Regions from separate parts of the Howardella ureilytica genome, predicted to be linked through region 1. Evidence: predicted binding sites of a transcription regulator. Region 1 holds the regulator's gene; each other region holds the start of a gene.
The links. The regulator HrcA, encoded in region 1, represses chaperone genes, less so after heat shock. The targets are predictions, from matches to a motif close to TGTTAGCACTCNNNNNNNNNGAGTGCTAACA.
Positions count from the first base shown of each region.

Region 1 (10,176 bases):
AGTTTCTGCATATGTTGCTGACAGACAGGGTATTTCGGCAGCAATTTCCAAGATGGCATTCGGCAGCGGATTGGGTGTTGAATTAAATGACGACGTTTCATATGCCAATATATTTGCTCCGTCATATGCAGACTTTGTGGTTGAAATTCCTGCAGACAGAGAAAAGGAATTTTACAGAATCGGTAACAATGACAGAGTAATCCTCGGAAAGGTAATCGACGAACCGGTAATTAAATATAAAGAAGAAATTCTTAAGTTAGATGAAGTAAAGGCAGCGTGGGAAGGTACGCTTGAGGACGTTTATCCTACGAAGTCCGGAATTGAGATTTCCGAGAATATCAATGCCGATGATTATTCTGAAAAAGAAATATATATATGTAAGAATAAAGTGGCTAAACCAAGAGTATTTATTCCTGTATTCCCGGGCACGAATTGCGAATATGATACTGCAAGAGCATTTGAACTTGCCGGTGCGGAAACAGATGTAAAGGTATTTAAGAATCTTACGGCTGACGATATCAGGGAGTCTGTGGATACATTTACGAATGCCATTAACAATGCCCAAATCATTATGTTCCCGGGAGGATTCTCGGCGGGCGACGAACCGGAAGGCTCAGCAAAATTCTTTGCTACGGCATTCAGAAACGAGAAAATGTCAGAAGCGGTAAATAAGCTTCTCAACGAAAGAGACGGACTTGCTCTCGGCATCTGTAACGGTTTTCAGGCTCTTATTAAGCTTGGACTTGTTCCGAACGGAAAGATTACGGGACAGGATGTCAATGCTCCGACTCTTACATTTAATACAATAGACAGGCATATAGCAAAACATGTATATACAAGAGTAGTTTCCGATAAGAGCCCATGGCTTGCGGGAGCCGAACTCGGAGGAGTTTACGCTCAGCCGGTTTCACACGGTGAAGGTCGTTTTTATGCAAGTATTGAAGTTGCAAAAGAATTATTTGCAAACGGACAGGTAGCTACAAGATATTGTGATGCCGACGGAAACATCTCAATGGATGAATCAATCAATATTAACGGTTCCGTTGCCGCCATAGAGGGTATTACAAGCAGAGACGGAAGAGTATTCGGTAAGATGGCTCATCCTGAGAGAATCGGAAAGTCCGTTGCCGTTAACATTTTCGGCGAACAGGATATGAAGATATTCGAATCAGGCGTTAAGTACTTTAAATAATCTAAAAACTGATAATTTTTGAGAAAAGAGATATATATGGAAAAGATTAAAATGACAACTCCTCTTGTCGAAATGGACGGAGATGAAATGACAAGAGTATTATGGCAAATGATTAAAGATGAACTTTTATTGCCTTTTGTTGAATTAAAGACCGAATATTATGATCTCGGACTTGTACACAGAGATGAAACCAATGATGAAGTTACAAGAGAGTCGGCTCTTGCAACAAAGAAATACGGCGTTGCGGTTAAATGTGCAACCATTACACCAAATGCAGCCAGACAGGAAGAGTATAATTTAAAGGCTCTTTATAAAAGCCCGAACGGTACAATAAGGGCTATTCTTGACGGTACGGTGTTCAGAGCTCCTATCATCGTAAAAGGCATTGAACCGTATGTGAGAACATGGAAAAAGCCTATCACCATTGCAAGACATGCATACGGCGATGTATATAAGGCGTCTGAAATGGTTATTGACGGACCGGGTAAAGCAGAAATCGTGTTTACGGGAAATGACGGCTCCGAAAAGAGAGAATTGATTCACGAATTTGACGGCGCGGGTATCGTTCAGGGAATGCACAACCTTGATAAATCCATCGAAAGTTTTGCAAGAAGCTGTTTTAACTTTGCTTTAGAGACAAAACAGGATTTATGGTTTGCAACGAAGGATACAATTTCAAAAAAATATGACCATACATTTAAGGATATATTCGGTGAAATTTTTGAGGCGGAATACAAAGGAAAGTTTGCGGAAGCAGGAATTGAATATTTCTATACACTTATTGACGATGCGGTTGCAAGAGTTATGAGATCGGAAGGCGGATATATCTGGGCATGTAAGAATTACGACGGTGATGTAATGAGTGACATGGTTGCTTCCGCATTCGGTTCTCTTTCGATGATGACATCCGTTCTTGTATCGCCGGACGGAAATTTTGAATATGAAGCCGCTCACGGAACGGTGCAAAGGCATTATTATAAATATAAGAAGGGTGAGAAAACATCAACCAATCCGATTGCAACCATATTTGCGTGGAGCGGAGCCCTAAGAAAAAGAGGTCAGCTTGATAACAACGAAGAACTTGTCGTGTTTGCCGATAAACTTGAAAAGGCTTGCATCGACACCATTGAATCAGGCAAGATGACGGGAGATTTATCAAGAATTTCGACATTGGAAAATAAAGAAACTCTTGAATCAGAGGAATTTATTAAAGCAATAAGAACAACTCTCGAAACATTATTATAATTATTAACAAAGAATAAAAAACACAGGTGAGATGTAAAACATTTCTTAAGCCTGTGTTTTTTTATATTTTCCTGTTGACATCAAATATTGATAGTGCTAATATTTCACATAAAGATATTAGCACTCCAATAATATGAGTGCTAACAAAGAAATCAGGAAAGGAGTGATTCATAAGTGGAGCTGGATGAGCGCAAGAAAAAGATATTGAATGCCCTTATTGAGAATTATCTTGAAACGGGAGAGCCGGTCGGTTCGAGAACGATTTCCAAATCTTCTGACTTGTCGCTTAGCTCGGCAACAATTAGAAATGAGATGGCCGATCTTGAGGAAATGGGATTAATAGTTCAGCCTCATACATCAGCAGGCAGGATCCCGACGGATGAAGGTTATCGATTTTATGTGGAGTCACTGCTTAACAGTCATAAGATTGAGGTTAATAAGAAAGAACGGCAGATTAAGGCTAAACAGGATGAGATAGACGATCTGAGAAAGATGCTTAACAGCAACGGACAGGTTGATGATGTTATGCAGAATTTGGCAGGCATGCTTGCTGAAAACACTAATTACGCAACAGTGGTTATGTCGTCTTACGGAGACGGAAACAGGATTAAATTTATTCAGCTTTCAAAATTAGAAGAGAACAAAATTCTTGTTGTGGTTGTTTTGGAAGGTAATTATATAAGGAATAAAGTTTTTCTGCTTGATAACGACATAACAAACGAAGCAATAAGCAATTTGAACATTATGATCAATACATCAATTGCCGGGCTTACAACCAAAGAACTTGAAAAACAGATTCAATTACTTGGAGAAAGCGATAATTCACGGGATAAGATTCTTTGCGACATGTATTCCATTATAGTTGATACTATACATAATACGGACGATGTTCATATGTATACTTCAGGTACGACAAATATATTCCGTTATCCGGAATTGTCGGTATCCGATACGGCGAGAGAGCTTATAACAACATTTGAAAAGAAACATGCACTTTCGGATTTTATGAATAACAACAGCGACGGTACGGGAATAAAGGTATACATAGGCAAGGAAACATCTATCGAAGCCATGAAAGATTGCAGTATTATTACAGCGACCTATGATTTGAGCAACGGAGTTAAGGGAACGATAGGTATAATAGGACCGAAAAGAATGGACTATGAAATGGTTCTTGAAACATTGAACAATATAAGACTCAGGCTTGACGATTTATTTGATAAATAGATTGAATAAGAATTAATATTTCGGAGGATTTGATTGTGGGTAAGAAAGAAGATAAGAAGTCAGAAGATATTCTCGGCGAAGACGTAGAAGCAGGAGCCAAAGCAGCAGCCGCTGCCGCGGAAGAAGCCGATAAAGAAGACGTTATACCTGAAGAGGGAGTAGGTATTGAGCAGGCTGCCGAAGACATAATTACAAAAATGCAGCAGCAGGAAGCTACAATAGTTTCTCTCGAAGATCAGGTAAAACGTCAGATGGCGGAATTTGACAACTTCAGAAAGCGAACCGAAAGAGAGAAAGCGGATATGTTTGATTTCGGAGCGATAGATGTTGTCAAAAAACTTTTGCCGATTGTAGACAACTTTGAAAGAGGGTTTAAAACATTGCCTGAAGGCGAGGAGAAGACGGGATTTGCAACCGGAATGGAGATGGTTTACAAGCAGATGATGAAAATGTTTGATGAATTAAAAGTCACTCCTATCGAAGCCATCGGCAAGGAGTTTGATCCCGAACTTCATAACGCCGTACAGCATGTTGAAAAAGATGATGTGGGCGAAAATATCGTAGTTGAAGAATTTGAAAAGGGATACAAATATAAAGATACGGTTATAAGACACAGTATGGTTATAGTTGCAAACTGATAAAACATCTTTAACGAAAAGGTTTGTTTTCGACGGATGGAAACGTCTGAAGGCAACCATTTGTGATAAACATTTAAAAATAAGAACTTAGTTTAAGGAGATATATATTATGGGTAAGATTATTGGTATTGACTTAGGAACAACAAACTCTTGTGTAGCAGTTATGGAAGGCGGTAAGCCTGTTGTTATCGCAAACTCGGAAGGACAGAGAACAACTCCTTCAGTGGTTGCATTTACAAAGAGCGGTGAAAGACTTGTGGGTGAGCCTGCAAAGCGTCAGGCTGTTACAAACGCAGAAAGAACAATTTCTTCAATTAAGCGTCACATGGGAACAGATTACAAAGTATCGATTGACGGCAAGGAATACACACCTCAGGAAATTTCAGCCATGATCCTTCAGAAGCTTAAGGCTGATGCCGAAAGTTATTTAGGCGAACCTGTAACAGAAGCCGTTATTACGGTTCCTGCTTACTTTAACGATGCTCAGCGTCAGGCAACAAAGGATGCGGGAAGAATCGCAGGTCTTGATGTTAAGCGTATCATCAACGAGCCTACTGCGGCAGCTCTTGCATACGGACTTGACAACGAAGGTGAGCAGAAGATTATGGTTTACGACCTCGGCGGCGGTACATTCGACGTTTCTCTTATCGAAATCGGCGACGGTGTAATCGAAGTTCTTGCAACATCCGGTAACAATCACTTAGGCGGAGATGACTTTGACAAGAAGCTTATGGATTATATGATCGAAGACTTTAAGAATAAGGAAGGCATTGACTTAAGCAAGGATACAATGGCTCTTCAGAGAATCAATGTTGCTGCAGAGCAGGCTAAGAAGGAACTTTCAAGTGCCGGCAAGACAACAATCAACCTTCCTTACATTACGGCAACAGCAGAAGGTCCTAAGCATTTTGAAATGGAGCTTACAAGAGCTAAGTTTGATGAGATTACGGCTGACCTTGTTGAAAAAACTGCAGAGCCTGTTAAGAATGCTCTCAGTGATGCAGGCGTATCGGCAAGTGAATTAGGTAAGGTTCTTCTCGTCGGAGGATCTACAAGAATTCCTGCGGTACAGGAAAAGGTAAAACAGCTTACAGGCAAAGAGCCTAACAAGAGCCTTAACCCTGATGAGTGTGTTGCACTCGGTGCTTCGGTTCAGGCAGGTAAACTTGCCGGTGACGCAGGTGCCGGTGACGTACTTCTTCTTGACGTAACTCCTCTTACACTTTCCATTGAAACAATGGGCGGTATCGCAACTCACATGATTGAGAGAAATACAACAATTCCTACAAAGAAGAGCCAGATATTCTCAACTGCGGCAGATAACCAGTCTGCGGTAGATATCAATGTAGTACAGGGCGAAAGAGAATTCGCAAAGGACAACAAGTCTCTCGGACAGTTCAGACTTGACGGTATTCCTGCCGCAAAGCGTGGTGTTCCACAGATTGAGGTTACATTTGATATCGATGCAAACGGTATTGTAAACGTATCAGCCAAAGACTTGGGAACAGGCAAGGAACAGCATATTACAATCACAGGCGGATCAAACATGTCTGATGAAGAAATTGATAAGGCTGTTAAGGAAGCTGCACAGTTTGAAGCAGCGGACAAGAAGAAAAAAGAAGGCGTTGAACTCAGAAATGATGCCGACTCCATGATTTTCCAGACAGAAAAGGCTTTATCAGAAGTCGGTGATAAGCTTGATGCTGCCGATAAGGAAGCCGTAGAAGCCGATATTAAGGCACTCAAGGATTTAGTTGAGAAGGTAAAGGACAACGACGAGCTTACAAGCGAGCAGATGGATGAAATGAAGGCTGCCAAGGATAAGCTTGTGGAAAGTTCTCAGAAGGTTTTCGAGAAACTTTATGCAGATGCACAGGCACAGGCTAATCAGGCTGACGGTGCTGCGGCAGATAACGGAAACAAAGACGGTAAGAACCCATACGGTGACGATGTGGTTGACGGAGACTATAAGGAAGTTTAATCAATACCGTTTTACACAGATAATATATAAATATAGCACATAAGGGTCAGGTAAGGGTTAGTCTCATTACATTGACCCTTGTGTGGAGTAAACATAAATGAGGATTAGCGATGGCTGAAAAGAGAGATTATTATGAAGTGCTTGGCGTTAGCAGGAATGCCACAGAGAGTGAGATAAAAAGTGCCTACAGAAAGTTAGCCAAGAAATATCACCCTGATACTAATCCTGATAATGCTGAAGCCGAAAGTAAGTTTAAAGAAGCATCTGAAGCGTATTCGGTTCTTTCCGATGCCGAAAAGAGAAAGCAATATGATCAGTTCGGTCATGCGGCATTTGACGGAAACGGCGGTGCAGGCGCCGGCGGATTTGATTTCAGTAATATGGGAGATATATTCTCCGAATTTTTCGGCGGAGGAGGAAGCTTTTTCGACGGAATGTTCGGAGGCGGCAGAAGACGATCCGAGCGTGGAAATGCACCTCGAAAGGGCAGAGATCTTGAAGCCAATGTACGGATAGATTTAACAGAGGCGTATAAAGGCATAAAGAAGGAAGTTGAATATAACTATAAAGAGGAATGTGATTCCTGTCACGGTTCCGGCGCAAAGGCCGGAACAAGTCCGGAAACATGTAACAACTGCGGCGGCACGGGTCAGGTGGTTTATACACAGCAGTCGGTTCTCGGAATGCTTAGAAATGTAGGCGTATGTCCGGAATGTAACGGTAAAGGTAAAATCATCAAAGAAAAATGTGATAAATGCAGAGGCAACGGATATATTTCCAGAAAGAGAAAAATTCAGGTTGACATTCCTGCGGGAATAGATGACGGACAGTACATAAGACTGGCGGGAGAAGGCGATCCCGGAGAAAACGGCGGACCTAGAGGAGATCTTATTGTAGGTGTAAGAGTTGTCAATAAAACACGATTCGGAAGAAACGGAGAGGATCTGTTCACTGAAGTAACAATTTCATACCCTACGGCAGTACTCGGCGGCGAAGTTGAGGTGGAAACCATTGACGGCAAAATATTATATGACGTTAAGCCGGGAAGCGTATCCGGACAGAGAGTCCGTTTAAAAGGAAAGGGTATGCCTAATGTAAGAAATAACAGGTCATACGGAGATTTGTATATTACGCTTATTATTGATGTACCTACAAAACTTACAAATGAACAGAAAGAAGCACTTATCGCATACGACGAAGCACTTACGGGCAAAGAAAGAGACGATAAAGGCAGAAAGAAGAAAAAGTTTTTCGGTAAATAAAATATTTGCCGAAAAAAGCAAATATAATATTGCATAAATAAAATGCTCACAGCGTCAAAAGCATCTTTTGCCGTTGCAAGCATATAAAATTAATATTACGAACGGGTGTATGATTAATGAATTTTATTCGGAGACATATACCCGTTTTATTATGTCGAAAAAATACCCAAAAAGATTTTAACATTTTAAGAAAAATGCGACAAAAACTAAATAAAGTAAGAAAATTTATAAATTACTGGTAAAATTAAGATGTATTTTTTATACTAATCACGGGGGATTGTATGAAAAATATATTTGCAAACATAGAAAAGTTAAATAAAATCATTAGACAGACAGACAGACAGACAGACAGACAGACAGACAGACAGACAGACAGACAGACAGACAGACAGACAGCTAAAGTTGATTTAAATGTTTTTGTTACGCCTTTTTCGTTTTTAAAGTGGAAAAAGACGTTTTTTTCATATGAGAGGGGGTGGAGCGCCAATCCCCTCTAATGTAGTTTTGGATTTATACAGTGGTAATTGTATATTTATCATTAATTAAAATGATTAACTAAATTCAAGAAAGGAATGAAAAATTGAAAAACAGTTTAAACAGTAAGCTGAAAAATATCGGAAAAACCAGAAAAAAATTATTGACAGGTATGGCCTCTGTGACAATGATTTTTTCATCATTATTAGTTCCAACGACATCAGTTGTTCATGCTGAAGAAAATAATAAATGGGAAGAAATTGAAAAAGTACTAAATAAAGATGAGGCAACAAAAAGTGCCAGCATAACCAAGGCAAAACAAGAAATACCGGATGGATTTGTTGTTGATAATTCGGGAAAATATACATTTTTTATTTTAGAACTAAATGGTGATAATTTTTCTTTCAACAAGCAAGCAGGTACAAATTGGTATATTAGGTTATCAAGAGATTTTTCAACTTATGATGGAATCGTATACGCTGACTTGGTTAATAAAGATGATAGTTCTGTTGTGGAAAGTTTAGTTATCAGACCCGGAGAGAATAAAGAATTTCAACAAATAAAAAGCAAAAATATTGCAGCTTTTAATTTCTCTGTCAAAGTTGATGAAGCAACAATGGATGTTGAAGGAAAAAATGTAACATCATATTTTATAGGTATCGACTCAGGCATGGGTGGAGGAACCAAGAGTACAATTAGGTATTCGTCATTAGGAACTGAAAACGGATTACGATTAAACAATTGGTCAGGAGTAGTCCCGAGATCTCCAATTGAGCAAAGAACCATGTACTTGAAAAAAGAAGATGACAGCTTGCTTGCTCAATATACTCAAAGCGGCGGAATATATGGATTTAACTTTACATCCGCCGGTCCGGCAAAATTTGAAAACTACGAATTAGTAGAGGAACCTGAGAAAAAGGATGGAGTATTAGATGCTGTCACTCCCGGAACTTATGTAATTGACGACAGATTCAGTAATAAAAGAGCCAGAATTAAAATTAATACAAAGGAAGATGGCACCCAAAAGATTGCCATGCTTATTATAAATCCGGATCATCCAAATTTTGAAGAAAATTATAACAACAGTAATATGAATGCAGAGTTTCTGGATATAGTAAGATTACGAGATATTGTTATGAACTCTAATCTGCAAGGTGAGCAAATGCTTGATGAGTTCAATAAAACAAATCCTAACTATCTTCTTATGTATGTTTCTCAAGATATAGCCCCGGGAGCGTATAATGAATCACAAGACGGTGTTACCGGTACAGGAAGATGGGAATATACATTAAAAGAAGGCGATTTGACTGATGGTACAAAAACAATAATCGGTGAAGTACAGACACTTGACGGACTAACAAATGCATTCTTTACAGTTGGAAATTATACAATAAGAAAAAATAATAAAGAATATAAAATAGCCGGTTTAGAATCAGGGATGAAAAACAGTAATAATAAGGCTGATACAGATATTGTTTACCGTTATGCACCTAAGGGTGGATTAAAAGTGTTTTTTGTTAATACCAAAGGTGAGCAGATAAAAGATCCTGCCATTGTATATCAAAAAGCAGATAAAGGAACCAGATATAACACTGCTGATGTAAAAGAAAACATAATTCCTTTCGGCGGTAAAAAATATAGGTTTAAGGCAATTGATCCGGAAGGAGGAGTTAAAGAAGTTTCTGCTCCGGCAGCTGATGATTCAAGACAAATTGTAGAGATTACAGAGGAAGAGGGATCTGTAGAAACAAATACCATAAAAGAATTGACATATGTTTATGAAGAATTAAATCAATCATTAACAGTAGAAAAAAGTGTTGCAGAAAGTAAATATTCAAAAGTCGGAGATGTTCTTCATTATACAGTAGTCATAACAAATACAGGTGACGAAGTTTATGATGCTCTTGACATTAGAGACAGCCTTGTAGATTTTGCCAAGATGGATATCACGGAATCAAAAACAAATGATAATAAACTGGAAGTCGGTGAAAACTGGATATTAAACTATGAATATACAGTAACAGAGGATGATATTACAGCCGGTAAAGTTATCAACAAAGTTACGGTAAAAGATCCGCAAAACCCGGATGATCCCGGAGAAGAAGGTCAAACTGAAACACCTAAAGAAAAATTCTACAAAGTAACTCATGAATACAA
Region 1 covers NZ_BAAHYP010000007.1:76,664-86,839, reverse strand. The annotation lists gene ACYQ1N_RS04800 (phosphoribosylformylglycinamidine synthase) at 1-1,192, shown strand, start outside; gene ACYQ1N_RS04795 (NADP-dependent isocitrate dehydrogenase) at 1,229-2,437, shown strand; gene hrcA (heat-inducible transcriptional repressor HrcA) at 2,612-3,664, shown strand; gene grpE (nucleotide exchange factor GrpE) at 3,700-4,302, shown strand; gene dnaK (molecular chaperone DnaK) at 4,412-6,283, shown strand; gene dnaJ (molecular chaperone DnaJ) at 6,394-7,545, shown strand; gene ACYQ1N_RS04770 (hypothetical protein) at 7,827-8,042, shown strand; gene ACYQ1N_RS04765 (SHIRT domain-containing protein) at 8,126-10,176, shown strand, end outside.

Region 2 (10,176 bases), on a different contig from region 1:
CTTATAACTCAGAATATGACAAAGGAAAATATGAGTATCGTCATCTTTGTATATTGCATTTTGAATATCCTTTATCTTCTGTGCTCTTTCATTTGCATCTGTTGTTGATGTAAGCTCCGTCAGCAATTTATCAACTTCGGCATTTGAATATGAATTGAAGTTGGAAGTACCGTCAGACTTAAATACCGGCTGCAAATAATTATATGCGTCTCCGTCTGTCTGAGTGCTGTATGCATATGTTCCGATATTATAATTTCCGGATTTAAGTGATTCCGTAATCGTTCCGGAGGTCTCAAGATCTGCATCTATTCCAACTTCTTTCAGTTGTGACTGCAGTACTTCCGATAAGGTAGGAAATCCGTTGGCTGAGTAATTAACAATATGAAGCTTTAAGTTAGCTCCGTCCTTATCGACGAATCCGTCGTTGTTTGTATCCGTATATCCCGCCTCACGGAGTAAATTTCTGGCCTTTTCCGCATTATGTGATACTGCATTGTCATTTTCCTGATAAAATCTTGAATCCTTAGGGAAAATTGATGTTGTTGCGGATGCTCTCCCGCCGTAAACACCGTTTACTATCGCATCTCTGTCAAATGCATATTGAAGCGCCTCACGAACTTTCGCATCTTTTGTTCCTACCGCATCGGGATTTATATATAGGTAAAATAATCTCCCCTGATCGAACTGCTTAATGTCAAATTTACCGGTATCAGCCTCGAATCTTGAAATGTCTGCTCCCTGAGTTCCGGAAAGCTGAACAAAGTCGATTTCTTCATTCAACATGGCATTTACCTGAGCCGTTGAATCCAGACCTGATTTGGTATGAATTGCGGCAGCGGCAGGTTTACCGGCCCAATAATTTTCATTTCTTATAAGATCCATATTGCCTTCGGCATCCTTTTTTTGGAGTATATACGGTCCTGTACCTGTAAGGCCTTTGTTGTAATCGTCACTGTTCTCATTTACATCGAACATTATCATATTGACATCAGCCAAAACATTAGGCACTACGGCGTTAATACCGTCGGTATGAACGGTAAGCGTCAAACCGTCTGCATCAATAGATGAAGCTTTTAATAATCCGCGCAATCTCTTATTGTTGCCGTCCTTTATTATATATTCTATGGCTGCTTTTGCCGCAGCAGCATCAAATTCTTTGCCGTTGCTGAATTTAATGCCGTCTTTTATCTTTATAACCCAAGTTGTGTTATCGGTCTGCTTTATACTTTCCGCAAGCCACGGCGTAACTTCATGTGTATTATCATCCACATAGAATAATGCTTCGGTCATACCCGCATTCATTGATTTTTGCCCCGAATAATCAACGGCAGGATCAAGAATCAACGTTGTCTGAGTATTGGCATGTGTAACGATATAATTTAATTCTGCATTCGAATCCGCAACCGCCGATTTCGTTTCCGAACTCTGGCCGGCTGACCCGCCGCATCCTGCCAATACTCCTCCGAATACGGAAATTGTTGATAATACTCCTAAAACCTTTAATACTGCCTTTTTCTTCATGATAAACTATGACTCCTTTTAATCTTCTTTTGAACTTAAATATTCATTTACACTGTCACCAAATATACCCACAATTACAACAACTATAAGTATGGCAATTCCCGGTACCAATGCTGTATGAGGTACTATCATAAATGATGTCTGAGCATCATTTAACATTGATCCCCATTCAGGATATGGTCTTGCTGTTCCAAGTCCAAGGAATGAAAGTCCCGCGAACTCAAGTATTACACGGCCAACGTCCATACTCGCTTCTACTATCAATGGTGTAAGAGCATTAGGTAATATTGTTTTAAATAACACTGCCGGTCTTGACTGACCTGTGACTCTTGCCGCATTGACAAATGTTCTCTCTTTTAAGGAAAGTGCCTGTGCTCTTGCAAGTCTTGCATATGGTGTCCAGCCAACTGTACAGATGGCAAGTACACTCCATCCGAGACCTCCGCCAAGCATTGCTGCTATGGAAATTGTAAATACAAGTCTTGGAAATGCCTGGAACATATCAGTAATTCTCATTACAATTAAATCTGCCTTACCACCTACATATCCGCTTATTATTCCTATTAGCGTCCCAACAGTAGCATTTATAATAACAACCAGTATGGCTGTAAAAACACTTCTTGTTCCACCTACCATAAGTCGTGATAACAAGTCACGCCCCAGGTAGTCAGTACCCAGCAAATGCTCCGCTGACGGTCCGCTCATAATGTTTTTTACGTCAATCTGATATGGATCATATGGTGGAAAAAACTGCATGAAAAATATGACACCAAGCATAGATAACGTGATAATCAGCCATATTTTAAAATTTCTTGCAGCTTTCTTTTTACCACTGCTCCCTTTATTAAATGTCTTTCTTATTGAGCAGATACCACGGCTGACATTTAAATCATTAAAATTAAATTTACTCACCATTTATGCCCGCACTGTTGCATGCATTTTTACATGCACCCTTTGCTTCTTTTTCTTTTCTTTCTTCTTTCTTTTTAAGCTCCAGCTGCCTTGCATGAATCTTTCTTTTGCCCTTGTCGCCTTCTGCTATATATCTCTCTTTAACTCTTGGATCAGCATATGCATGTAAAATATCTACTAAAAGATTAACAAGTACATATATGCCTCCCATAACCAGAATATATCCCTGCATAAGAGGATAATCTCTGTTTGTAATAGACTGTACAGCCAGACGACCTATTCCCGGATATGATGTCACAAGTTCTATAATGGCTGTTCCACCCAGCTGCTGACCAAAATTCAAACCTGCTATAGTCAGTATTGAAGGTAATGAACTTTTTAGTGCGCCGGCAAAAAGTATCATATATTCCTTTATTCCTCTGGCGCGTTCCATTTGTATATATTCTTTGTTAAGTTCATTTATCACTGCAGCTCTTACCTGTCTGACATACGGCCCTGACATGGTTACTACAAGAGTAATTATAGGAAGCCATATTCCGGTAGGATTACCTGATGCAGAAGTCGGTAACATTTTCCAGGTCAGACTGAATAAAATGATAACTAACATTGCTGCAAAGAAACCCGGTAAAGAACCGGAAACAAATGAAAGGACTCTGATAAGACCGTCCAGCCATTTATTTTTCCAGACTGCTGCAATTATTCCCAAAGGAATGGAAATAATAATTGTTAAACCAACAGAAATACATGCAAGCAAAAGTGTATTTGGAAAATATGACAATATTTCCTGTGCTACCGGTCTGTGGGTATAGTATGAAATACCCATGTCTCCGGTAAATACGCCTCCGAGCCAGCTGAAGTACTGAATAAACACGGGTCTGTTAAGTCCCATCTGTTCTCTCATTGCTTCTATTTCAGCCAGTGACGGTGAATTACCTTCCTGTCTTAAATACATTTCCGCGGGATCACCGGGCGACAGATACATCAGAAAGAAAGCGACGAGTGATACGGCAATCATAATGGGAATCAGCCATATCAGTCTCTTAATAAGATATTTGCCCATTTTAAAACCTTTTTTACTATAATTTTATTTTTAATCTTCTTTGCAGTTAATTGCAGAAATGAGGAAATTTGTATAATATCCACCGTTTGGCTTATATCTTCCATATGGTATGAGACTCTGAGGCATTCTGAGGATTTCCTGAGTAATTGCAAAATTATACTGTGGAAGAACTATGTCATCCCATTCAGCCGGTCTGTTAAGTTTTGATAATGGAAGATCATATGCAGTCTCATCACATTTTGAATAATCCACTTTCTTCTTATCTTCTTCGCTGTGTCCGTGGATATCTCCAAGATGCTCAATCAAAATATTTCTATTTTTTCTTGTTTCTTCATCAAATAAATATCTATAATGATTACCGTCATAATATAAAAGTAAACCGCCCGGTTTAAGAACTCGTCTCCACTGTCTGAGAACCTTTTCCGGATCAAGAAAAGCCCAGATAAGATTTCTTGAGCAGATTACATCAAATGTATTATCAAGGAATGGCAGTTCATCAGAGTTTGTACATACAAATTCCGCTTTAAGATTAAGGCTGTAAAGATTTTCCTTCGCCTTCTCTATCATGTTTTCAGCAATATCAACGGCAATTACTTCATGACCTAAGCTTGACATTACAGCAGCCATAATACCTGTTCCTGTACCTACATCGAGAACCTTACATTTTTCCCTTGGAAGAATATGAGCAACCTCATGTCTGATATCATCCATTTCAGCATATGGGAAACCGAAAGTTTTACTTCTTTCGTTCCAGTAATCTTTCATGTTCTTCTGCACTTCATCTGAGGAAAGCTTTATTGCGGCTATTTCAAACATCGGCGATTCACGATACAGTTCTTTTTCCCAATCTTCATATACATATCGACCTATATCATATTCAACGGAAACATTCATATTCATTCCTTTAAGAACATTTATATCCCAGTTCGGTCTGTCTTCTTTCGTAAGCGGAGCTGTATCGTAGTATTCGTAATCAGCTTTCGTTACCTTCCTCTCAACACCGTATTTTTCAAAATGTTCCTTTTCAAGCCGCTCTACTTTCTTTTTCAGTTCCTCATCAAAATTATGCTTAAACCAGTTTGCGTCATAAATAAGAATTATGCCTCCGGGTCTGAGTAACTCTTTCATCTTTTTATAAACTTCTTTTGGATGCTCAAGAGTCCATGTGACATTTCGCGAAATAATTACATCAAACGATTCTCTCGGAAATCTTGTATCTATTTCATTAATGTCTGCTTTAATAAATTTCGGTCGCACATTAAGGCGTTCTGCGTTTTCCTCTGCACATTCAAGCATTCCCGGAGACTGATCTATTCCCGTCACATTATGTCCTTCTTCTGATAAAATACAGGAGAAAAATCCCGGTCCCGTTCCTATGTCGAGAATATCAAGACCGCTGCCTTTAAAGTATATTTTTTTGTTTATACGATCTTTCCATGCCTGTTTTCTGAACGAACTGAATTCTTCAAGAATATATTCATTGTAACTGCTTCCGTCTGCCCAACGTGACGCTCTTTCTTCATCTTTCATTTACAAACCTCATTTCCGCATATTTAATAAAGTTTTTTAGTTTTAATAAATATTTTTTTTAGTATAATGTTGCCTTTTTTAGGCTTTAACCCCCCTATGTGGTTTTGTGTTAAATAAAAAAATCAGGACTTGATAAAAAACAGTTACAATTTTACGGGCTGTTTGTGCTTTAAAAATGAACATAAAAAAATCCCAAAAGTAAGTTATAACTTACTTTTGGGATTTTTAATTTATACGATAAACAATGTATGCGGAATTTCTTTTACGTCAATGTCATAAAACAATTCATAACATTATTACATCATTCCCGGCATACCGCCTGCAGGCATTTCAGGAGCCGGTTCAGGAATTATTCCAACGGCAGCTTCCGTTGTAAGAAGAGTTGAAGCCACACTTGTAGCATTCTGAAGTGCACTTCTTGTAACCTTTGCAGGATCAAGAATACCTGCTTCAATCATGTCGATATAATCGTCTTTAAGTACATCGTAACCTATGCCAACATCAGAATTCTTAACCTTGTTAACGATTACCGCACCTTCAAGTCCCGCATTTGTGGCAATCTGGAATAAAGGAGCCTCAAGAGCCTTAAGTACGATTAAAGCACCTGTTTTTTCATCTCCCTCAAGAGTATCCGCTAACTTAAGAACTTCCTTGGATGCGTGAATGTATGCGCTTCCGCCGCCGGAAATGATACCTTCCTCAACAGCTGCCTTAGTAGCTGCAAGAGCATCTTCCATACGAAGCTTGCTTTCTTTCATTTCTGTTTCCGTAGCTGCTCCGACTCTGATAACAGCTACTCCGCCCGATAATTTTGCAAGTCTTTCCTGAAGCTTCTCTTTGTCAAAGTCAGATGTTGTTTCTTCAATCTGCTGCTTAATCTGAGCAACTCTTGACTTGATGTCCTCTGCTCTGCCTTCACCGTCAACAATAATTGTTTCGTCTCTCTTAACCTTAACAGACTTTGCACGACCGAGCATTTCGATTGTTGCATCCTTAAGCTCATTTCCGAGGTCACTTGAAATAACCTGTCCTCCCGTAAGAGTTGCAATATCAACAAGCATCTCTTTTCTTCTGTCACCATATCCCGGAGCCTTAACACCTACAACATTAAATGTTCCTCTGAGCTTATTAACAATAAGTGTAGTAAGTGCTTCTCCCTCGATATCTTCCGCAATGATGAGAAGAGTTGCGCCTGCCTGAACAATCTGTTCAAGAACAGGAAGGATGTCCTGAATATTTGAAATCTTTTTATCTGTAATGAGGATGTAAGGATTATCAAGATTAGCTTCCATCTTATCCATATCCGTTGCCATATAAGCAGATACATAACCTCTGTCAAACTGCATACCTTCAACGAGATCAAGCTCTGTCTTCATTGTCTTGGATTCTTCGATTGTTATAACTCCGTCGCTTGTAACCTTTTCCATTGCATCTGATACAAGCTGACCTACCTCTTCATTTGCAGCCGAGATTGAAGCTACTTTTGCAATCTGATCCTTACCTGTTACCTTACGGCTCATTTTCTGAATGGCTTCTACCGCAACTTCTGTGGCTGCCTTCATGCCTTTTCTGAGAATAATAGGATTTGCGCCTGCCGCAATATTCTTCATGCCTGCCGTAATCATTGCCTGTGCAAGTACGGTAGCTGTTGTTGTACCGTCGCCGGCTACATCGTTTGTCTTTGTAGCTACTTCACGAACAAGCTGTGCACCCATATTTTCGAACTTATCTTCAAGCTCAATTTCCTTTGCAATTGAAACGCCGTCATTTGTAATAAGAGGAGCACCGTATGACTTCTCCAAAATAACGTTTCTTCCCTTAGGTCCGATAGTAACCTTAACTGCGTCTGCAAGTTTGTTAACGCCGGCTTCAAGTGCCTTTCTTGCATCTAAACCGTACTGAACTTCTTTTGCCATTATATTTCTCCTTACTTATATCAAAATAATTACAAAAAAGTGATTGAATCGTTAAATAATTACTCAACGATTGCTAAAATATCCGACTGAGATACTATAATGTAGTCTTCGTCTTCAAGTGTTACGTCTGTTCCGGAATATTTTGAATAAATTACGATGTCGCCGACCTTAACCTGCATCTTAACTTCTTCTCCGTCAACGATTCCGCCCGGGCCTACTGCAACAACTTCTGCCTGCTGTGGCTTTTCTTTAGCTTCTCCCGTTAATATAATACCTGATTTTGTTTTTTCTTCTTCCTTAATAGCTTTTAATACAACTTTATCTCCAAGTGGTGTAAGTTTCATGGTAAGCCTCCCTATTCGATTATTAGCACTCTATAAAATTGAGTGCTATTTATTTATTAGTGAATTTAACACTTATAATATTACATGTCAAGGAATTTCTAAAATGTTCCACAATTATAATATTATTTATATTTAGTTTATAAATCCATCTTAAATCCCCAGTTATCAACAACCTGGTTTGACCATATCACTTCGTTGTTAAATACCTGTATAAATCCGTTTTTGTCATAGAATCTTCTGTTTATTTCTTTGTTTGTAATAAGTGTGAGACACTTTGCATTTTTTCTTCTTAAGAACGGAAGCACGGCCTGCTGCATCATTTTACTTCCGACGCTTTGTCCCTGCATTGCGGGAGAAACCGCAAATTGATCGAGATGCCAATGTTCTTCTCCGATTACACTTTCAAATGCCTCGGTAGTTTCGTCAAGGAATTTATTAAATGCAATTGCTTTTTTTATTCCGAGTATACTTATTACCTTTGTTCCTCCGTATAAAATATCCTTTAAAACGGAGGACCTTTTGTGATTAGGCGGCAACAGCAGTGCAAAAGCGGCAATTTTCCCATGTATCTCTCTTACAATATATGTCGCTTTGCCGAAATTGGATTTTATATATACGTTCATAAGAGCATATACGAGATTTTCGTACGCTTTTTCCGATTCACAGTCCTCTCTCAATACCCTGAATAACGGATAATCTGAAAATGACTCATAATTGAGTCTTACCAATTCTTCTAAGTCCGATTTTTCTGCCTTTCTGTACATGTGCACCTCCTGTCAGTATTCATCGTTTTACATAATATATCAAAGCCTACCTTATACCTCTGGCAAACGCAAATAAATATTGTTGAGCATAGCCGCCCAGACTTCCGAATTTATCCTTTGAAAAATCAAACAAGTATTCTTTTGATTTTTCCTCTCCGTTAAAATAAACTTGTTCAAGAACTCGTTTCATCCATACATCAATCGGAAATGAATCTCTTTTCCCCAGAGAAAAAAGCATCACACAATTTGCAACCTTATTACCCACTCCCCTGATGATACAAAGTTTCTTTTCACATTCCGCGGTATCCGCCTGTCTGAGCTCTTCTTCGTTGATTTCACCGCTGTTGAATTTTGATACGGCGTCTACGATATACGGTGCTCTGAATCCCGTTTTCAACTCTCTGAGTTCCTCTTCCGTAACCTTATCCATCGTCCTCGCATCCGGAAAATTATATATGTTGTCAATGTATGAAAATGACTTGCTTCCCCATTTTTCGGATATATCATTTACAAGTTTTTTTATTCTGGGAATTTGGTTGTTTTGGGAAATAATAAAAGAAATCAATGTTTCAAAAAAATCCTGATTAAGCAGACGAATGCCGCTGTTTTTTTCGATTATATCCCTCAGTTCCGGACTTGCATCACCGATTTCCTTTTTAATGCTTTTATAATCCCTGTCCAAATCAAAATATTCCTTCCAGATGCTGTTATATTCATCAACGGTAGTGTCATGGAATATCAAATCACCGTTTTTTTGTTCTATTTTTAATCCCCTGTTAAATGATGAAATTAGATATGTATAATTATTGTCTGATTCCTCTGTATTCAAAAAATGGAAACACTGTCCGCATTCCAATGTTTCCTTTAAATCAAAATCTTCTATGTTTTTAATAATTATATTGTTATCTAATGATATCACTTCAGGATTATATCCTTTGTCATTCATTAAATTTCTCCGATTACCAGCTTATCACTTCACAACCGTCTTCCGTTACAAGAACCTGTACTTCCCACTGTGCAGAATCTCTGCCGTCCTCAGTGTGAACTTCCCAGCCGTTTCTCCTGTCCGTGTATACCCCTGCCATTCCCGCATTAATCATCGGCTCGATGGTGAACATAAGTCCCGGTACAAGCATCATTCCCGTTCCCTTTCTTATTACATACGAAACGAACGGATCTTCATGAAATTCCAGTCCCACACCGTGTCCTCCGATTTCTCTTACTATGGAAAATCCGTTGGCATATGCATGCTTCTGAATAACATCCGCAATATCGCCTAAGAATCCCCATGGCTTAACAGCCTTTATACCGAGGTCAACACATTCCTTAGTTACTTCTACCAGTTTTCTTCTTTCATCGGAAACTTCGCCGATCATAAACATTCTTGAAGAATCACTGAAATATCCGTCAAGTATTGTAGAGGCATCCACATTGATGATATCCCCTTCATTTAACACTTGACTGCTTGACGGTATACCGTGACATACAACATCGTTAACGGAAGTACATACGGATTTCGGAAATCCTTCATAATTAAGAGGTGCGGGAACAGCTCCTCTTTTTACGGTCTCCGTATATACCATCTGATCAATCTCTTCAGTTGTAATTCCGGGCTTTATATGCTCCGCTACATAATCAAGCACTGCAACATTTACTTCAGCGCTCTTCTTTATCATCTCAACCTGATAAGGAGTTTTAAGCAGATTGTGTCCCGGTACTCTTATATGCTTTTTTCTGTATCCGTCTAACTTTCTGTCAAATGCCGCATGACAATCTTTATAGGCTAAGCCGCTGCCACACCAGCACTCGTCTGTCGGCTTTAATCTTCTCATTATTTAAACGCCCCCATAATTGCAGGAACCATCTGCTTCTTTCTTGAAACAACACCCGGAAGATAAACAGCATCTCCGTTTGCTTCAACTTCAAAGCCGTCTGTCATAACATCAATGGCTCCTTCTCCTGCACAAACCACTGTTGAACTTTCATTTATAATATCCGTAATCATAAGAAATGCCATATCGCAGCCTGAAGCCTTTATTCCTTCTCCCATAAAGTCTGAAACCTTCTTATGTATGTCTTCAATCTCATCGGAGTTAATCGTACTTACCTGAGCAACAGTAATTACTTTC
Region 2 covers NZ_BAAHYP010000002.1:84,087-94,262, forward strand. The annotation lists gene ACYQ1N_RS01640 (ABC transporter substrate-binding protein) at 1-1,521, opposite strand, end outside; gene ACYQ1N_RS01645 (ABC transporter permease) at 1,540-2,436, opposite strand; gene ACYQ1N_RS01650 (ABC transporter permease) at 2,426-3,493, opposite strand; gene ACYQ1N_RS01655 (methyltransferase domain-containing protein) at 3,524-5,023, opposite strand; gene groL (chaperonin GroEL) at 5,320-6,939, opposite strand; gene ACYQ1N_RS01665 (co-chaperone GroES) at 6,999-7,283, opposite strand; gene ACYQ1N_RS01670 (GNAT family N-acetyltransferase) at 7,421-8,047, opposite strand; gene ACYQ1N_RS01675 (DNA-3-methyladenine glycosylase family protein) at 8,094-8,993, opposite strand; gene ACYQ1N_RS01680 (methionyl aminopeptidase) at 9,007-9,879, opposite strand; gene ACYQ1N_RS01685 (putative manganese-dependent inorganic diphosphatase) at 9,879-10,176, opposite strand, start outside.
Region 2: the regulator HrcA is predicted to act here: its motif matches at 7,304-7,334, upstream of ACYQ1N_RS01665 (co-chaperone GroES).

Region 3 (10,176 bases), on a different contig from region 1:
TCAAATGCCGCATAATACGACAGTCCGTAGTCGTCAACCATATATCTGAAAGGAAATCTGTCGGCAACGAGAATTGTCTTTAACGAAGATGAGCTCACCGCCTGTGTATACTCCTTATCAAGCGATTCCAATTCTCCGTTATAGGCTTTTGCATTTGAGGAATATGCATCGGCATTTGACGAATCCAATTCCACAAGATTATTCTTTATTTCGTCTACAAATCTCTCTGTATTTCTAAGTGACAGCCAGACATGTTCATCATATTCCGTGGTATCTTTTTCTTCGTTATGAGATTCATTGGCATTTTCGCCGCCGTGGGATTCTTCATTGTCATGATCATGATCTGCATCCTGCATTCCCTCAACGGTCTCCTCTTCTTTAAGATTGTCCGCCACAACGTCGAGAAGCTTAATTACCTTCATGTTTTTATTTGCGGCATTTTTAAGAGCTCCTTCCACCCACTTATCGGAAGGTCCGCCGACATATATAAATAAATCGCAATCGGATATTTTCGCCATATCTTCAACACTTGGGCTGTAATTATGTATATCTATTCCGTTTTTCAGCAATAATTCCACATCAACATTGCCGCTGTTTCCCGCAACATTTTTCACCCAATCATATTCCGGATAAATCGTGGTCACGACTTTTATTTTTTCATTATTCCCGCCTGTCGTATTTTGAGAAGATCCTCCCGCGCATCCCGCGAATATTCCCGCCGCAATTAAGCCAGCACCTGTTAAACCTAATATTTTTTTATTTATTTTCATATACATTTCCCACTTTCACAATACAGCCTTTTATAGGCATAAGTACATCTTAACTGAATATTTAACAAATTTTTATACTCATTGACAATCTCCGCATATTCCGTACAAAACGGTTTCTTCCGTACTTAACAGAAAATTGTCCTCTTTTTTTAACGAATCGGATAAGTCCGCTACATAGTCTTTTTTGATATGAAAAGTCTTTCCGCATTTCGTACATGAGGCATGTATATGCCCTTTGCACCTTTCAGCGCCTATATATCTGTAATAAACTTCTCTTGTTCCGTTGGGAACATGCTTTACTATCATTCCGTCCTCTTCCAGGTCCGCAAGATTTCTGTATACGGAACTGACGCTTATCTTATCCGTCTTAATATTTTCCGCTATTTCTTTGGCAGACAGAAGCTCATCCGGATGCTGATTAAGATAAGTTAACAGAAGAGTTCGCTGTTTAGTCTGATATTTAGGCATAACATTCTCCTTACATATTATCTGTTCAATTTGCGACTGATTTGCAAATTAGAATATTCCTTTTTTTTATTTATGTCAAGATATATATAAAAACCTCCCGACTGTCGCTTCCGCTGACAATCGGGAGATTTCAAAAAATCTTTGGTTTTGGATGTTTAGCAGGGTTATTGTTATATTAATATGATTATTTTATATTATTTAACCACTTTTGCATCTAACTGACCGTCTTTTAGATCAATTTCGATTACGCTTCCGGTATCAATATCACCCTCTAATATAATTCTTGCGGCAAGTGTTTCAACCGTTCTTTGAATATATCTCTTAAGAGGTCTTGCACCGAAATTAGGATCATAACCGTTATCAATAACGTATGTCTTGGCTGCATCTGTAAGTCTGATACTTACCTCTTTGTCCTCAAGCATCTTATTAACACCGCTGATAAGAAGGTCGACAATATAGCTTAAATTATCCTTATTCAGAGGTTTGAACATGATAATTTCATCAATTCTGTTAAGGAATTCAGGTCTGAAATGAGCTCTTAAGTCATTCATTACCATGTCTCTTGACTCTTCCTTTATCTCACCGTTCTCATCGATGCCTTCAAGCAAATACATTGAACCTATATTACTTGTAAGAATTATTATGGTGTTTTTAAAGTCGACGGTTCTGCCCTGTGAATCGGTGATTCTTCCGTCATCAAGCACCTGTAAAAGCACATTGAATACGTCCGGATGAGCTTTTTCAACCTCATCAAACAGTACCACGGAGTATGGCTTTCTTCTTACGGCTTCCGTAAGCTGACCGCCCTCTTCATATCCCACATATCCCGGAGGCGCTCCGATAAGTCTGGACACTGAATATTTCTCCATGTACTCAGACATATCAATTCTTACTATATTATTCTCATCGTCAAATAAGCTCTCGGCAAGGGATTTTGCGAGCTCTGTTTTACCGACACCGGTAGGTCCCAGGAACAGGAACGAACCGATAGGTCTCTTAGGATCTTTGATACCTGCCTTAGATCTTATAATAGCCTCTGTAACCTTTGTAACAGCCTCATCCTGTCCGATGACTCTCTTATGTAAAATATCCGCAAGACCGAGGGTTTTCTGTCTTTCGGTTTCAGAAAGTTTCATTACCGGAATTCCGGTCCATCTGGATACGATTTTCGCAATCTCATCCTCAGTTACACTTTCGTGTACAAGCTGCATATCCTTTCCCTTAATGCTCTCTTCTGAAGCTTTTAATTCTGCTTCGAGCTTAGGAAGTTCGGCATATTGAAGTCTTCCCGCAAGTTCGAGATCATAATCTCTCTTTGCCTGCTCAATTTTGTTATTGAGCTGTTCTATCTCTTCTTTTAACTTGCTTACTTTATCAACACTTGCCTTTTCGTTATTCCACTTGGCAACTCTTTCATCGAATCCGGCTTTTTCTTCCGCAAGTTCTTTCTGCAATTCTGCAAGACGTTCCTTACTTAAATTGTCGGTTTCTTTCTTCAATGCAGCTTCTTCAATTTCCAACTGCATTATTCTTCGCCTTGTTTCATCCAATTCCGCTGGCATGGAATCCAAATCCGTTTTTATCATTGCGCAGGCTTCATCCACAAGGTCGATGGCCTTATCAGGCAAAAATCTGTCCGTAATATATCTGTCAGACAATGTTGCGGCCGAAACCAATGCTCCGTCGGTTATTTTTACGCCGTGATATACTTCATATCTGTTCTTTAATCCTCTGAGGATTGATATGGTATCTTCCACGGTAGGCTCGTCAACCATAACAGGCTGGAATCTTCTTTCAAGAGCCGCATCCTTTTCAATATACTGTCTGTGCTCATTGAGGGTTGTTGCTCCGATACAATGCAGCTCTCCTCTTGCAAGCATAGGTTTAAGCAAGTTTCCGGCATCCATTGCGCCTTCTGTCTTACCTGCTCCGACTATGGTGTGAATCTCGTCGATAAACAGTATTATCTCACCGTTTGAGTTCTTAACTTCATTGAGAACAGCCTTTAATCTTTCCTCAAATTCACCTCTGTATTTTGCACCCGCAACGAGAGCACCCATGTCAAGAGCAAATACTTTCTTATCTTTCAAGGCGTCAGGCACATCTCCGTTTACGATTCTCTGCGCAAGGCCTTCAACAACGGCGGTTTTACCTACACCCGGCTCACCTATAAGAACAGGATTGTTCTTTGTCTTTCTGGAAAGTATCCTTATTACGTTTCTTATTTCGCTGTCTCTTCCTATAACCGGATCAAGCTTTCCCTCTTTTGCCCTTTCAACGAGATCCTGACCGTATTTCTTAAGTACGTCATACTTAGCTTCTGGATTATCGGAATCAACCACCTGGCTTCCCCTTACCTCGGATAACGCCTTTAAAAATGTTTCCCTTGTAATATTGTATTTTTTGAAAAGAGATTTCAAATTATCGTTAGGAGCCTTTATCATGGCAAGCATAAGGTGTTCAACCGATACATACGAATCTCCCATTGCCTTTGACTCGTCTTCCGCATCGTTAAATACCTTATTAAGAGGGTTGCTGACTCTCAACGATACGTTTGAACCTGATACCTTTGGTTTTGAATTAAGCAGTCTTTCAATGTCCGCCGTAATGTCATCCTTTGATATTCCCATGTGTTCAAACAGATTTGCAATTAAACTCTCATCAATTGTTAAGAGACTATACAAGAAATGTTCCTGGTCAATCTCCTGATTACCGTAATCATAAGCGATCTTCTCACATCCATTAACAGCCTCTATAGATTTCTGTGTAAATTTATTAATATTCATAGACTGTATCCTCCGCTTTCTTAACTTGACTATATACTACTCTTAGTTGTTAGCACCGTCAAGTGAAGAGTGCTAATTTATGTGTAAAAAAATAATTAATTTGATAAAATGTAAATAAATATTGTTAAGCAGCTGTTTATGAAATCAAACACGGCCGCTTCTCAATATGATTCCGCAGTATATATACTTTTACCGGCTTATTATCGTATGATTACATAATAAAACACGGGTATCCGATGTCTCCACAAACCGTATGGAGCACATCAAATACCCGTGTTTACTATTGTACCGATTACTTTGCAAGAGCCGCCTTAGCTGCCTCAGCTACCTTAGCAAAACCTGCCGCATCGTTAACCGCCATCTCTGAAAGAACCTTTCTGTTAAGGTCGATACCCGCAACCTTAAGACCGTGCATAAGGTTGCTGTATGAAAGACCGTTGATTCTTGCAGCAGCATTGATTCTTACGATCCAAAGCTTTCTGAAATCTCTCTTTCTCTGCTTTCTACCCTTGTAGCTTTCTGCAAGAGCTCTCTTAACAGACTGCTTTGCAATTCTGTACTGCTTGGATCTTGCACCCATGTAACCCTTAGCGAGTTTTAAAATTCTTCTGTGCTTCTTCTTAGCATTAAGTCCACCCTTAATTCTTGCCATTTTTATTATTCCTCCTAAATATAACTCTTATACGATCTCTTTTTCGATATAAATTAAAGATATGGTAAAATCTTCTTCATTACCTGTTCATTTGTCTTATCTGTCATTGTTGCCGTTCTAAGATCTCTCTTTCTCTTTGAGCTCTTCTTAGTAAGGATATGGCTCTTGTTAGCCTTCATTCTCTTAAGCTTACCTGTTCCGGTAACTTTAAAACGCTTTGCTGCTGCTCTGTTAGTTTTCATCTTTGGCATGATAAAATTCTCCTTTTAAACGATTATTTCTTTTCTGTTAAGAACATTGACATTGTTCTGCCTTCCATCTTAGGCGCTTTTTCTATGACGGCAATATCTTCAAGCTCCTTTGCGAAGTCAGTAAGTACGTGAATACTGCTCTCCGTATGTGCTATCTCTCTGCCTCTGAATCTCATCGAAACCTTAACCTTGCTTCCTTTTTCGATAAATTTTCTTGCCGCATTAATCTTGGTATTAAGGTCATTGGTATCGATATTCGGAGAAAATCTTATCTCCTTAATGTCAATAACTTTCTGTTTCTTACGTGCTTCCTTTTCTTTTCTTGCAAGCTCATATCTGTACTTACCGTAATCAATAAGTTTACATACCGGCGGCTTAGCGGAAGGAGCAATCTTAACGAGGTCCACATCCGCTTCTCTTGCAAGCTCGAGAGCTTCTTTTACGGACATTATACCCAGCTGCTCACCATCCGCGCCGATAACACGAACTTCTTTATCACGTATCTGTTCATTAATAAATAAGTCGCTGATAATTATACCTCCTATAATTATGCAAGAGTTAGATCATTCTCTCACAAATGTATTCCGAACGGGCACAAAAAAAGCGGAACCCATAAGGCTTCCACTTGTCTAAGATCTTATATATATCTGACGGCGTAACGTCAGTATTAATTATCTTATTCAATACCCAAGCCGACAAAACGCCTTAGGTGAGAGCGGTCACCCTGCTTATTGTTTAACAACTTTTGTATAATATCATATACCATATACGCCGTCAATACATTATCTCAATTAATTACTCTTTTCGGTAGACTCGGATTCTGAAGATTCATTTTCAACCGGCGCCGATTTAATCTCATCACTTATTTTTATTCTATCCACCTGATTAGTTACAAGCGTGTTGGATATCTCAAACTTATCAACATCAAAGTCCTCTATTTTGTCGGTATTGGAGCTCTTGCTGTTATACTCATTTACCTTTGCTTTTAAACCTTCTTTGAGGTCGAGAACGGTTCCCTCCAATTTCTTTGTTTCTATATTAAAATAATAAGTTATTTTGGCAGATGCTTCGTTAATATCCACACCGGACAGATTTTTGGTCGCATTTATTATGTAATTTTTTACTGAGTTGTCCAGATCCTTTACGGCCATGTATCTCTCAACGACTTCACATGATGCATTGTTGAATTTCTCCTTATTTTCTTTAAGAAGTAAATCTCCCGCTTTTGTGTTAGTTGAGGTTGGGAAATAATCCGAAGTATTATAGATATTTCTTACATATTTCAGATTATCCGGACTGCTGCCGGTTCCGGTATATACATCTATTTTTTTAGCGTCGTCATCATTTCCCACTATATAAGTTTCTGTATATGTGTTGGTGTTATTTATCTTATCTTCCACATGATCCGTACTTCTTATTCTGCTTTCTTTTGCGGAATCGTCATAATAAACGTAATATTCTCCGGAAATTGAAATATCCGTGTTTTTTGACGCTCCTCCCTGCACTCCGTCATATGCTATTGTTCCTGCGATTGACCTCTGTGATGATTCCGCGGAAGTATTAGCTTTAAAATATTCTGCAATTCTTTTTTCTTCCGCACCGGTATTTTTATTACATCCCGCAAAGGTGACTGCAGATGCGGCAACGATTCCGCCGATCAAAAATATTTTTTTCATAAAACTGTTTCCCCGTTAATAATAAATAATTGTATATCAAATGAAATTACTCTTCTTCAAGCTTCAGAACGCTCATAAATGCCTTTTGAGGAATTTGTACCTTACCGATCTGTCTCATTCGCTTCTTTCCCTCTTTCTGCTTTTCAAGCAGCTTTTTCTTACGGGAAATGTCTCCGCCGTAGCACTTGGCAAGCACATCCTTTCGCATGGCCTTTACTGTTTCTCTCGCTATTACTCTGTTGCCGATTGCAGCCTGAATAGGTACTTCGAAGAGCTGTCTCGGAATTTCTCCTTTAAGCTTTTCGCACATTTTCCGTCCCCTTTCAACGGCACTTCCTTCAAATACAATAAATGAAAGGGCATCCACTTCTTCTTTATTAATGAGAATATCCAGCTTACACAGTTTTGACCGCTTATATCCCGCCAATTCATAGTCAAATGAAGCGTATCCTCTTGAGCGTGATTTTAAAGCGTCAAAAAAGTCATAAATAATTTCGTTGAGCGGAAGTTCGTACTTAACAAGAGCTCTTGTCTGTTCAATATAGTCAACGCCTTCATATATTCCTCGTCTTTCCTGACAGAGTTCCATTATTGTTCCGACATACTCGCTGGTTGTCATTATTTCAGCCTTAACAATCGGTTCTTCCATATATGCAATAGATGATACGTCCGGGAGATTGGAAGGATTTGTAAGATCAAACACCTCTCCGTCCGTTAAATGTACCTTATATACAACTCCGGGAGCCGTTGTAATAAGGTCGAGACCGTATTCTCTCTCAAGTCTCTCCTGAACCACATCCAGGTGAAGCAATCCAAGGAAACCGCATCTGAATCCGAAACCGAGAGCTGCAGATGTCTCCGGCTCATATGACAGCGCCGCATCATTAAGCTGTAATTTTTCAAGAGCATCCCTTAAATCCTGATACTTAGAGCCGTCGGCAGGATATAATCCGCAATAAACCATCGGATTGGTCTTCTTATATCCCGGCAGCGCTTCTGCACAAGGTCTGCCGCTCTCGGTAACAGTATCACCTACGTTTACATCCTTAACGGTTTTAATTGCCGCTGTTATGTAACCTACCATTCCGGCCGTTAATTCATCACTCGGAACCAACTGTCCCGGCTCAAAGTATCCGACTTCAACAACCTCTTCCACTGCGCCTGAAGCCATGAGCTTTATCTTTGTGCCTTTTTTAACCGTCCCTTCCATTATTCGTACAAATATTACGGCACCTTTATATTGATCGTAGTATGAATCAAATATAAGAGCTTTCAGCGGTTCACTCTTATCTCCGCCGGGAGCGGGAATCTTTTTTACAATCATTTCAAGCACCTGATCAATATTAATTCCGTTCTTTGCGGATATCATCGGTGCATCTTCAGCTTCTATTCCTATTACGTCTTCTATTTCTTCCTTTACTCTTTCAGGATCGGCACTCGGAAGATCAATTTTATTAATTACCGGAAGAACTTCCAAGTCATGATCCAATGCCAAATACACATTTGCAAGGGTTTGAGCTTCTATTCCCTGCGCTGCGTCCACAATAAGCAACGCTCCTTCACAGGCGGCAAGAGAACGTGACACTTCGTAGTTAAAATCAACATGTCCCGGAGTATCAATGAGATTAAATGTATACTCCTTGCCGTCGGAGGCTTTATACTTTAACCTTGCGGTTTGAGCCTTTATTGTAATTCCTCTTTCTCTTTCCAGGTCCATGTTGTCAAGCACCTGTTCCTGCATTTCCCTGTCGGATAGAGTTTGAGTCGCTTCTATCAGTCTGTCGGCAAGGGTGGATTTACCGTGATCTATGTGAGCAATTATGCAAAAATTTCTAATATTTTCTTGTATATCTGCCATTTATTATCTCCATTTATAATCGGTCTGCAAAAGAAAAGAGTCGCCTAAAAAAACAAGCGACTCCTTTCTAAAATATATATACAACTGAATTAATCAGTCGTTTTTATTGTTCTGAAGGAATACCGGAACATCAAACTTGCTGTTATTAGACGGTTTAGCAGCTCTTTGCTGTACCATCGCATTTAACTTTTTCTGAGCTTCCTCTGATGCCTTCTTAAGTTCTTCTGCTTCTCTTATTGCTTTTTCTCTTGCTTCGGCTTCCGCGTCCGCTTCCTCTTTCTCAGCTGTCTGAACCTGTGCATCTGTTGATGATACTACTGTATGAGCATGTGATGACACTGTATTGTGTACCTGAGGAGCTGATGATGCAGAGCTCATGTTAGACTTCTTGCTTTCAGCCTCAAGGCTGTCATTGTCCATACCTGTGGCAATAATTGTAATCTTAATGCTGTCTGCGGTTTCATCTGAATCAATACCGAAGATAACATTAACTTCATCACCCACTTCTTCATAGATGTAATCTGTTGCCTCTTCAACATCGGCAAGAGTCGCATTACCTGAAATATTAAGAATAATATTCTTTGCGCCCTCAATAGATGTTTCAAGGAGCGGACTTGATACCGCATTTTTAACTGCCGTAAGCGCCTTATTGTCATCGGATGACTCACCGATACCGATATGAGCAAATCCCTGATCTTTCATTGTTGTCTGAACATCCGCGAAATCCAGGTTCATTGTCGCAGGCTTATTGATAAGATCGGCAATACCGACAACCGACTGATGAAGAACTTCGTCGGCTCTTACCATGGCTTCTTCAAAAGAAATTCCCTTGTCATAAATTTCAAAAATCTTCTGGTTCGGAATAACTATAATTGTATCCACGTTCTCTTTAAGTCTTTCAATTCCCGCAAGAGCGTTTCTCATACGAGGTCTTCCCTCAAACTTAAAAGGTGTTGTTACAACGCCCACAGTAAGGGCTCCCTGCTTTTTAGCTATAGATGCAACAACCGGAGCGGCTCCCGTACCGGTTCCTCCGCCCATTCCGCATGTAACGAATACCATGTCGGCGCCTTCAAGTGCCTTTGCAATTTCATCGGCACTTTCTTCGGCTGCCTTTTCGCCCACTTCGCTCTTGGCTCCGGCTCCGAGACCGTTAGTTGTTTTTGCTCCGATAGGAATGGTTACGCCGGCCTTACACTTCTTGATATCCTGAATATCCGTATTGATTCCGATAAGCTCCGCACTTGTGATTCCCGCTTCCACCATTCTTGATACAGCGTTGTTTCCGCATCCGCCTATACCGACAACTTTTATATTAGCAACCTGTTCTTTCTCATTACTACTTAGTTCAAACAAGGTGTTAACCCTCCTTCAATATTACATCCATTTAACCATATTAAACTAATGATATAATCAATAAACAAATAATTCAATATTTTATGTGGTTTATTTAACAAAAATAATGATATTTATCAAATTTTAATATTTCTTTGCTTATATGTTTCTAAACAAAATATAATCAGATTGCTGATTATATTAAAACCGTATATGTGGTTTCAAAATTATAAATGCTCATCCTCTAACCGCTGCATTATTCTTCGCTTTGAGATACTGTTTCGCTCTCCCCTTCACCGGAAGCCGTATTCTGCTCTCCGGATTCGGCATTTTGATCATTCTCGGATTCCTGTTGCGCATTTTGGGCATTTTCGTCGGTT
Region 3 covers NZ_BAAHYP010000001.1:46,928-57,103, forward strand. The annotation lists gene ACYQ1N_RS00235 (metal ABC transporter substrate-binding protein) at 1-770, opposite strand, end outside; gene ACYQ1N_RS00240 (Fur family transcriptional regulator) at 849-1,238, opposite strand; gene clpB (ATP-dependent chaperone ClpB) at 1,433-4,024, opposite strand; gene rplT (50S ribosomal protein L20) at 4,317-4,676, opposite strand; gene rpmI (50S ribosomal protein L35) at 4,730-4,927, opposite strand; gene infC (translation initiation factor IF-3) at 4,951-5,442, opposite strand; gene ACYQ1N_RS00265 (hypothetical protein) at 5,719-6,603, opposite strand; gene lepA (translation elongation factor 4) at 6,650-8,461, opposite strand; gene ftsZ (cell division protein FtsZ) at 8,555-9,817, opposite strand; gene ACYQ1N_RS00280 (cell division protein FtsQ/DivIB) at 10,053-10,176, opposite strand, start outside.
Region 3: the regulator HrcA is predicted to act here: its motif matches at 4,072-4,102, upstream of clpB (ATP-dependent chaperone ClpB).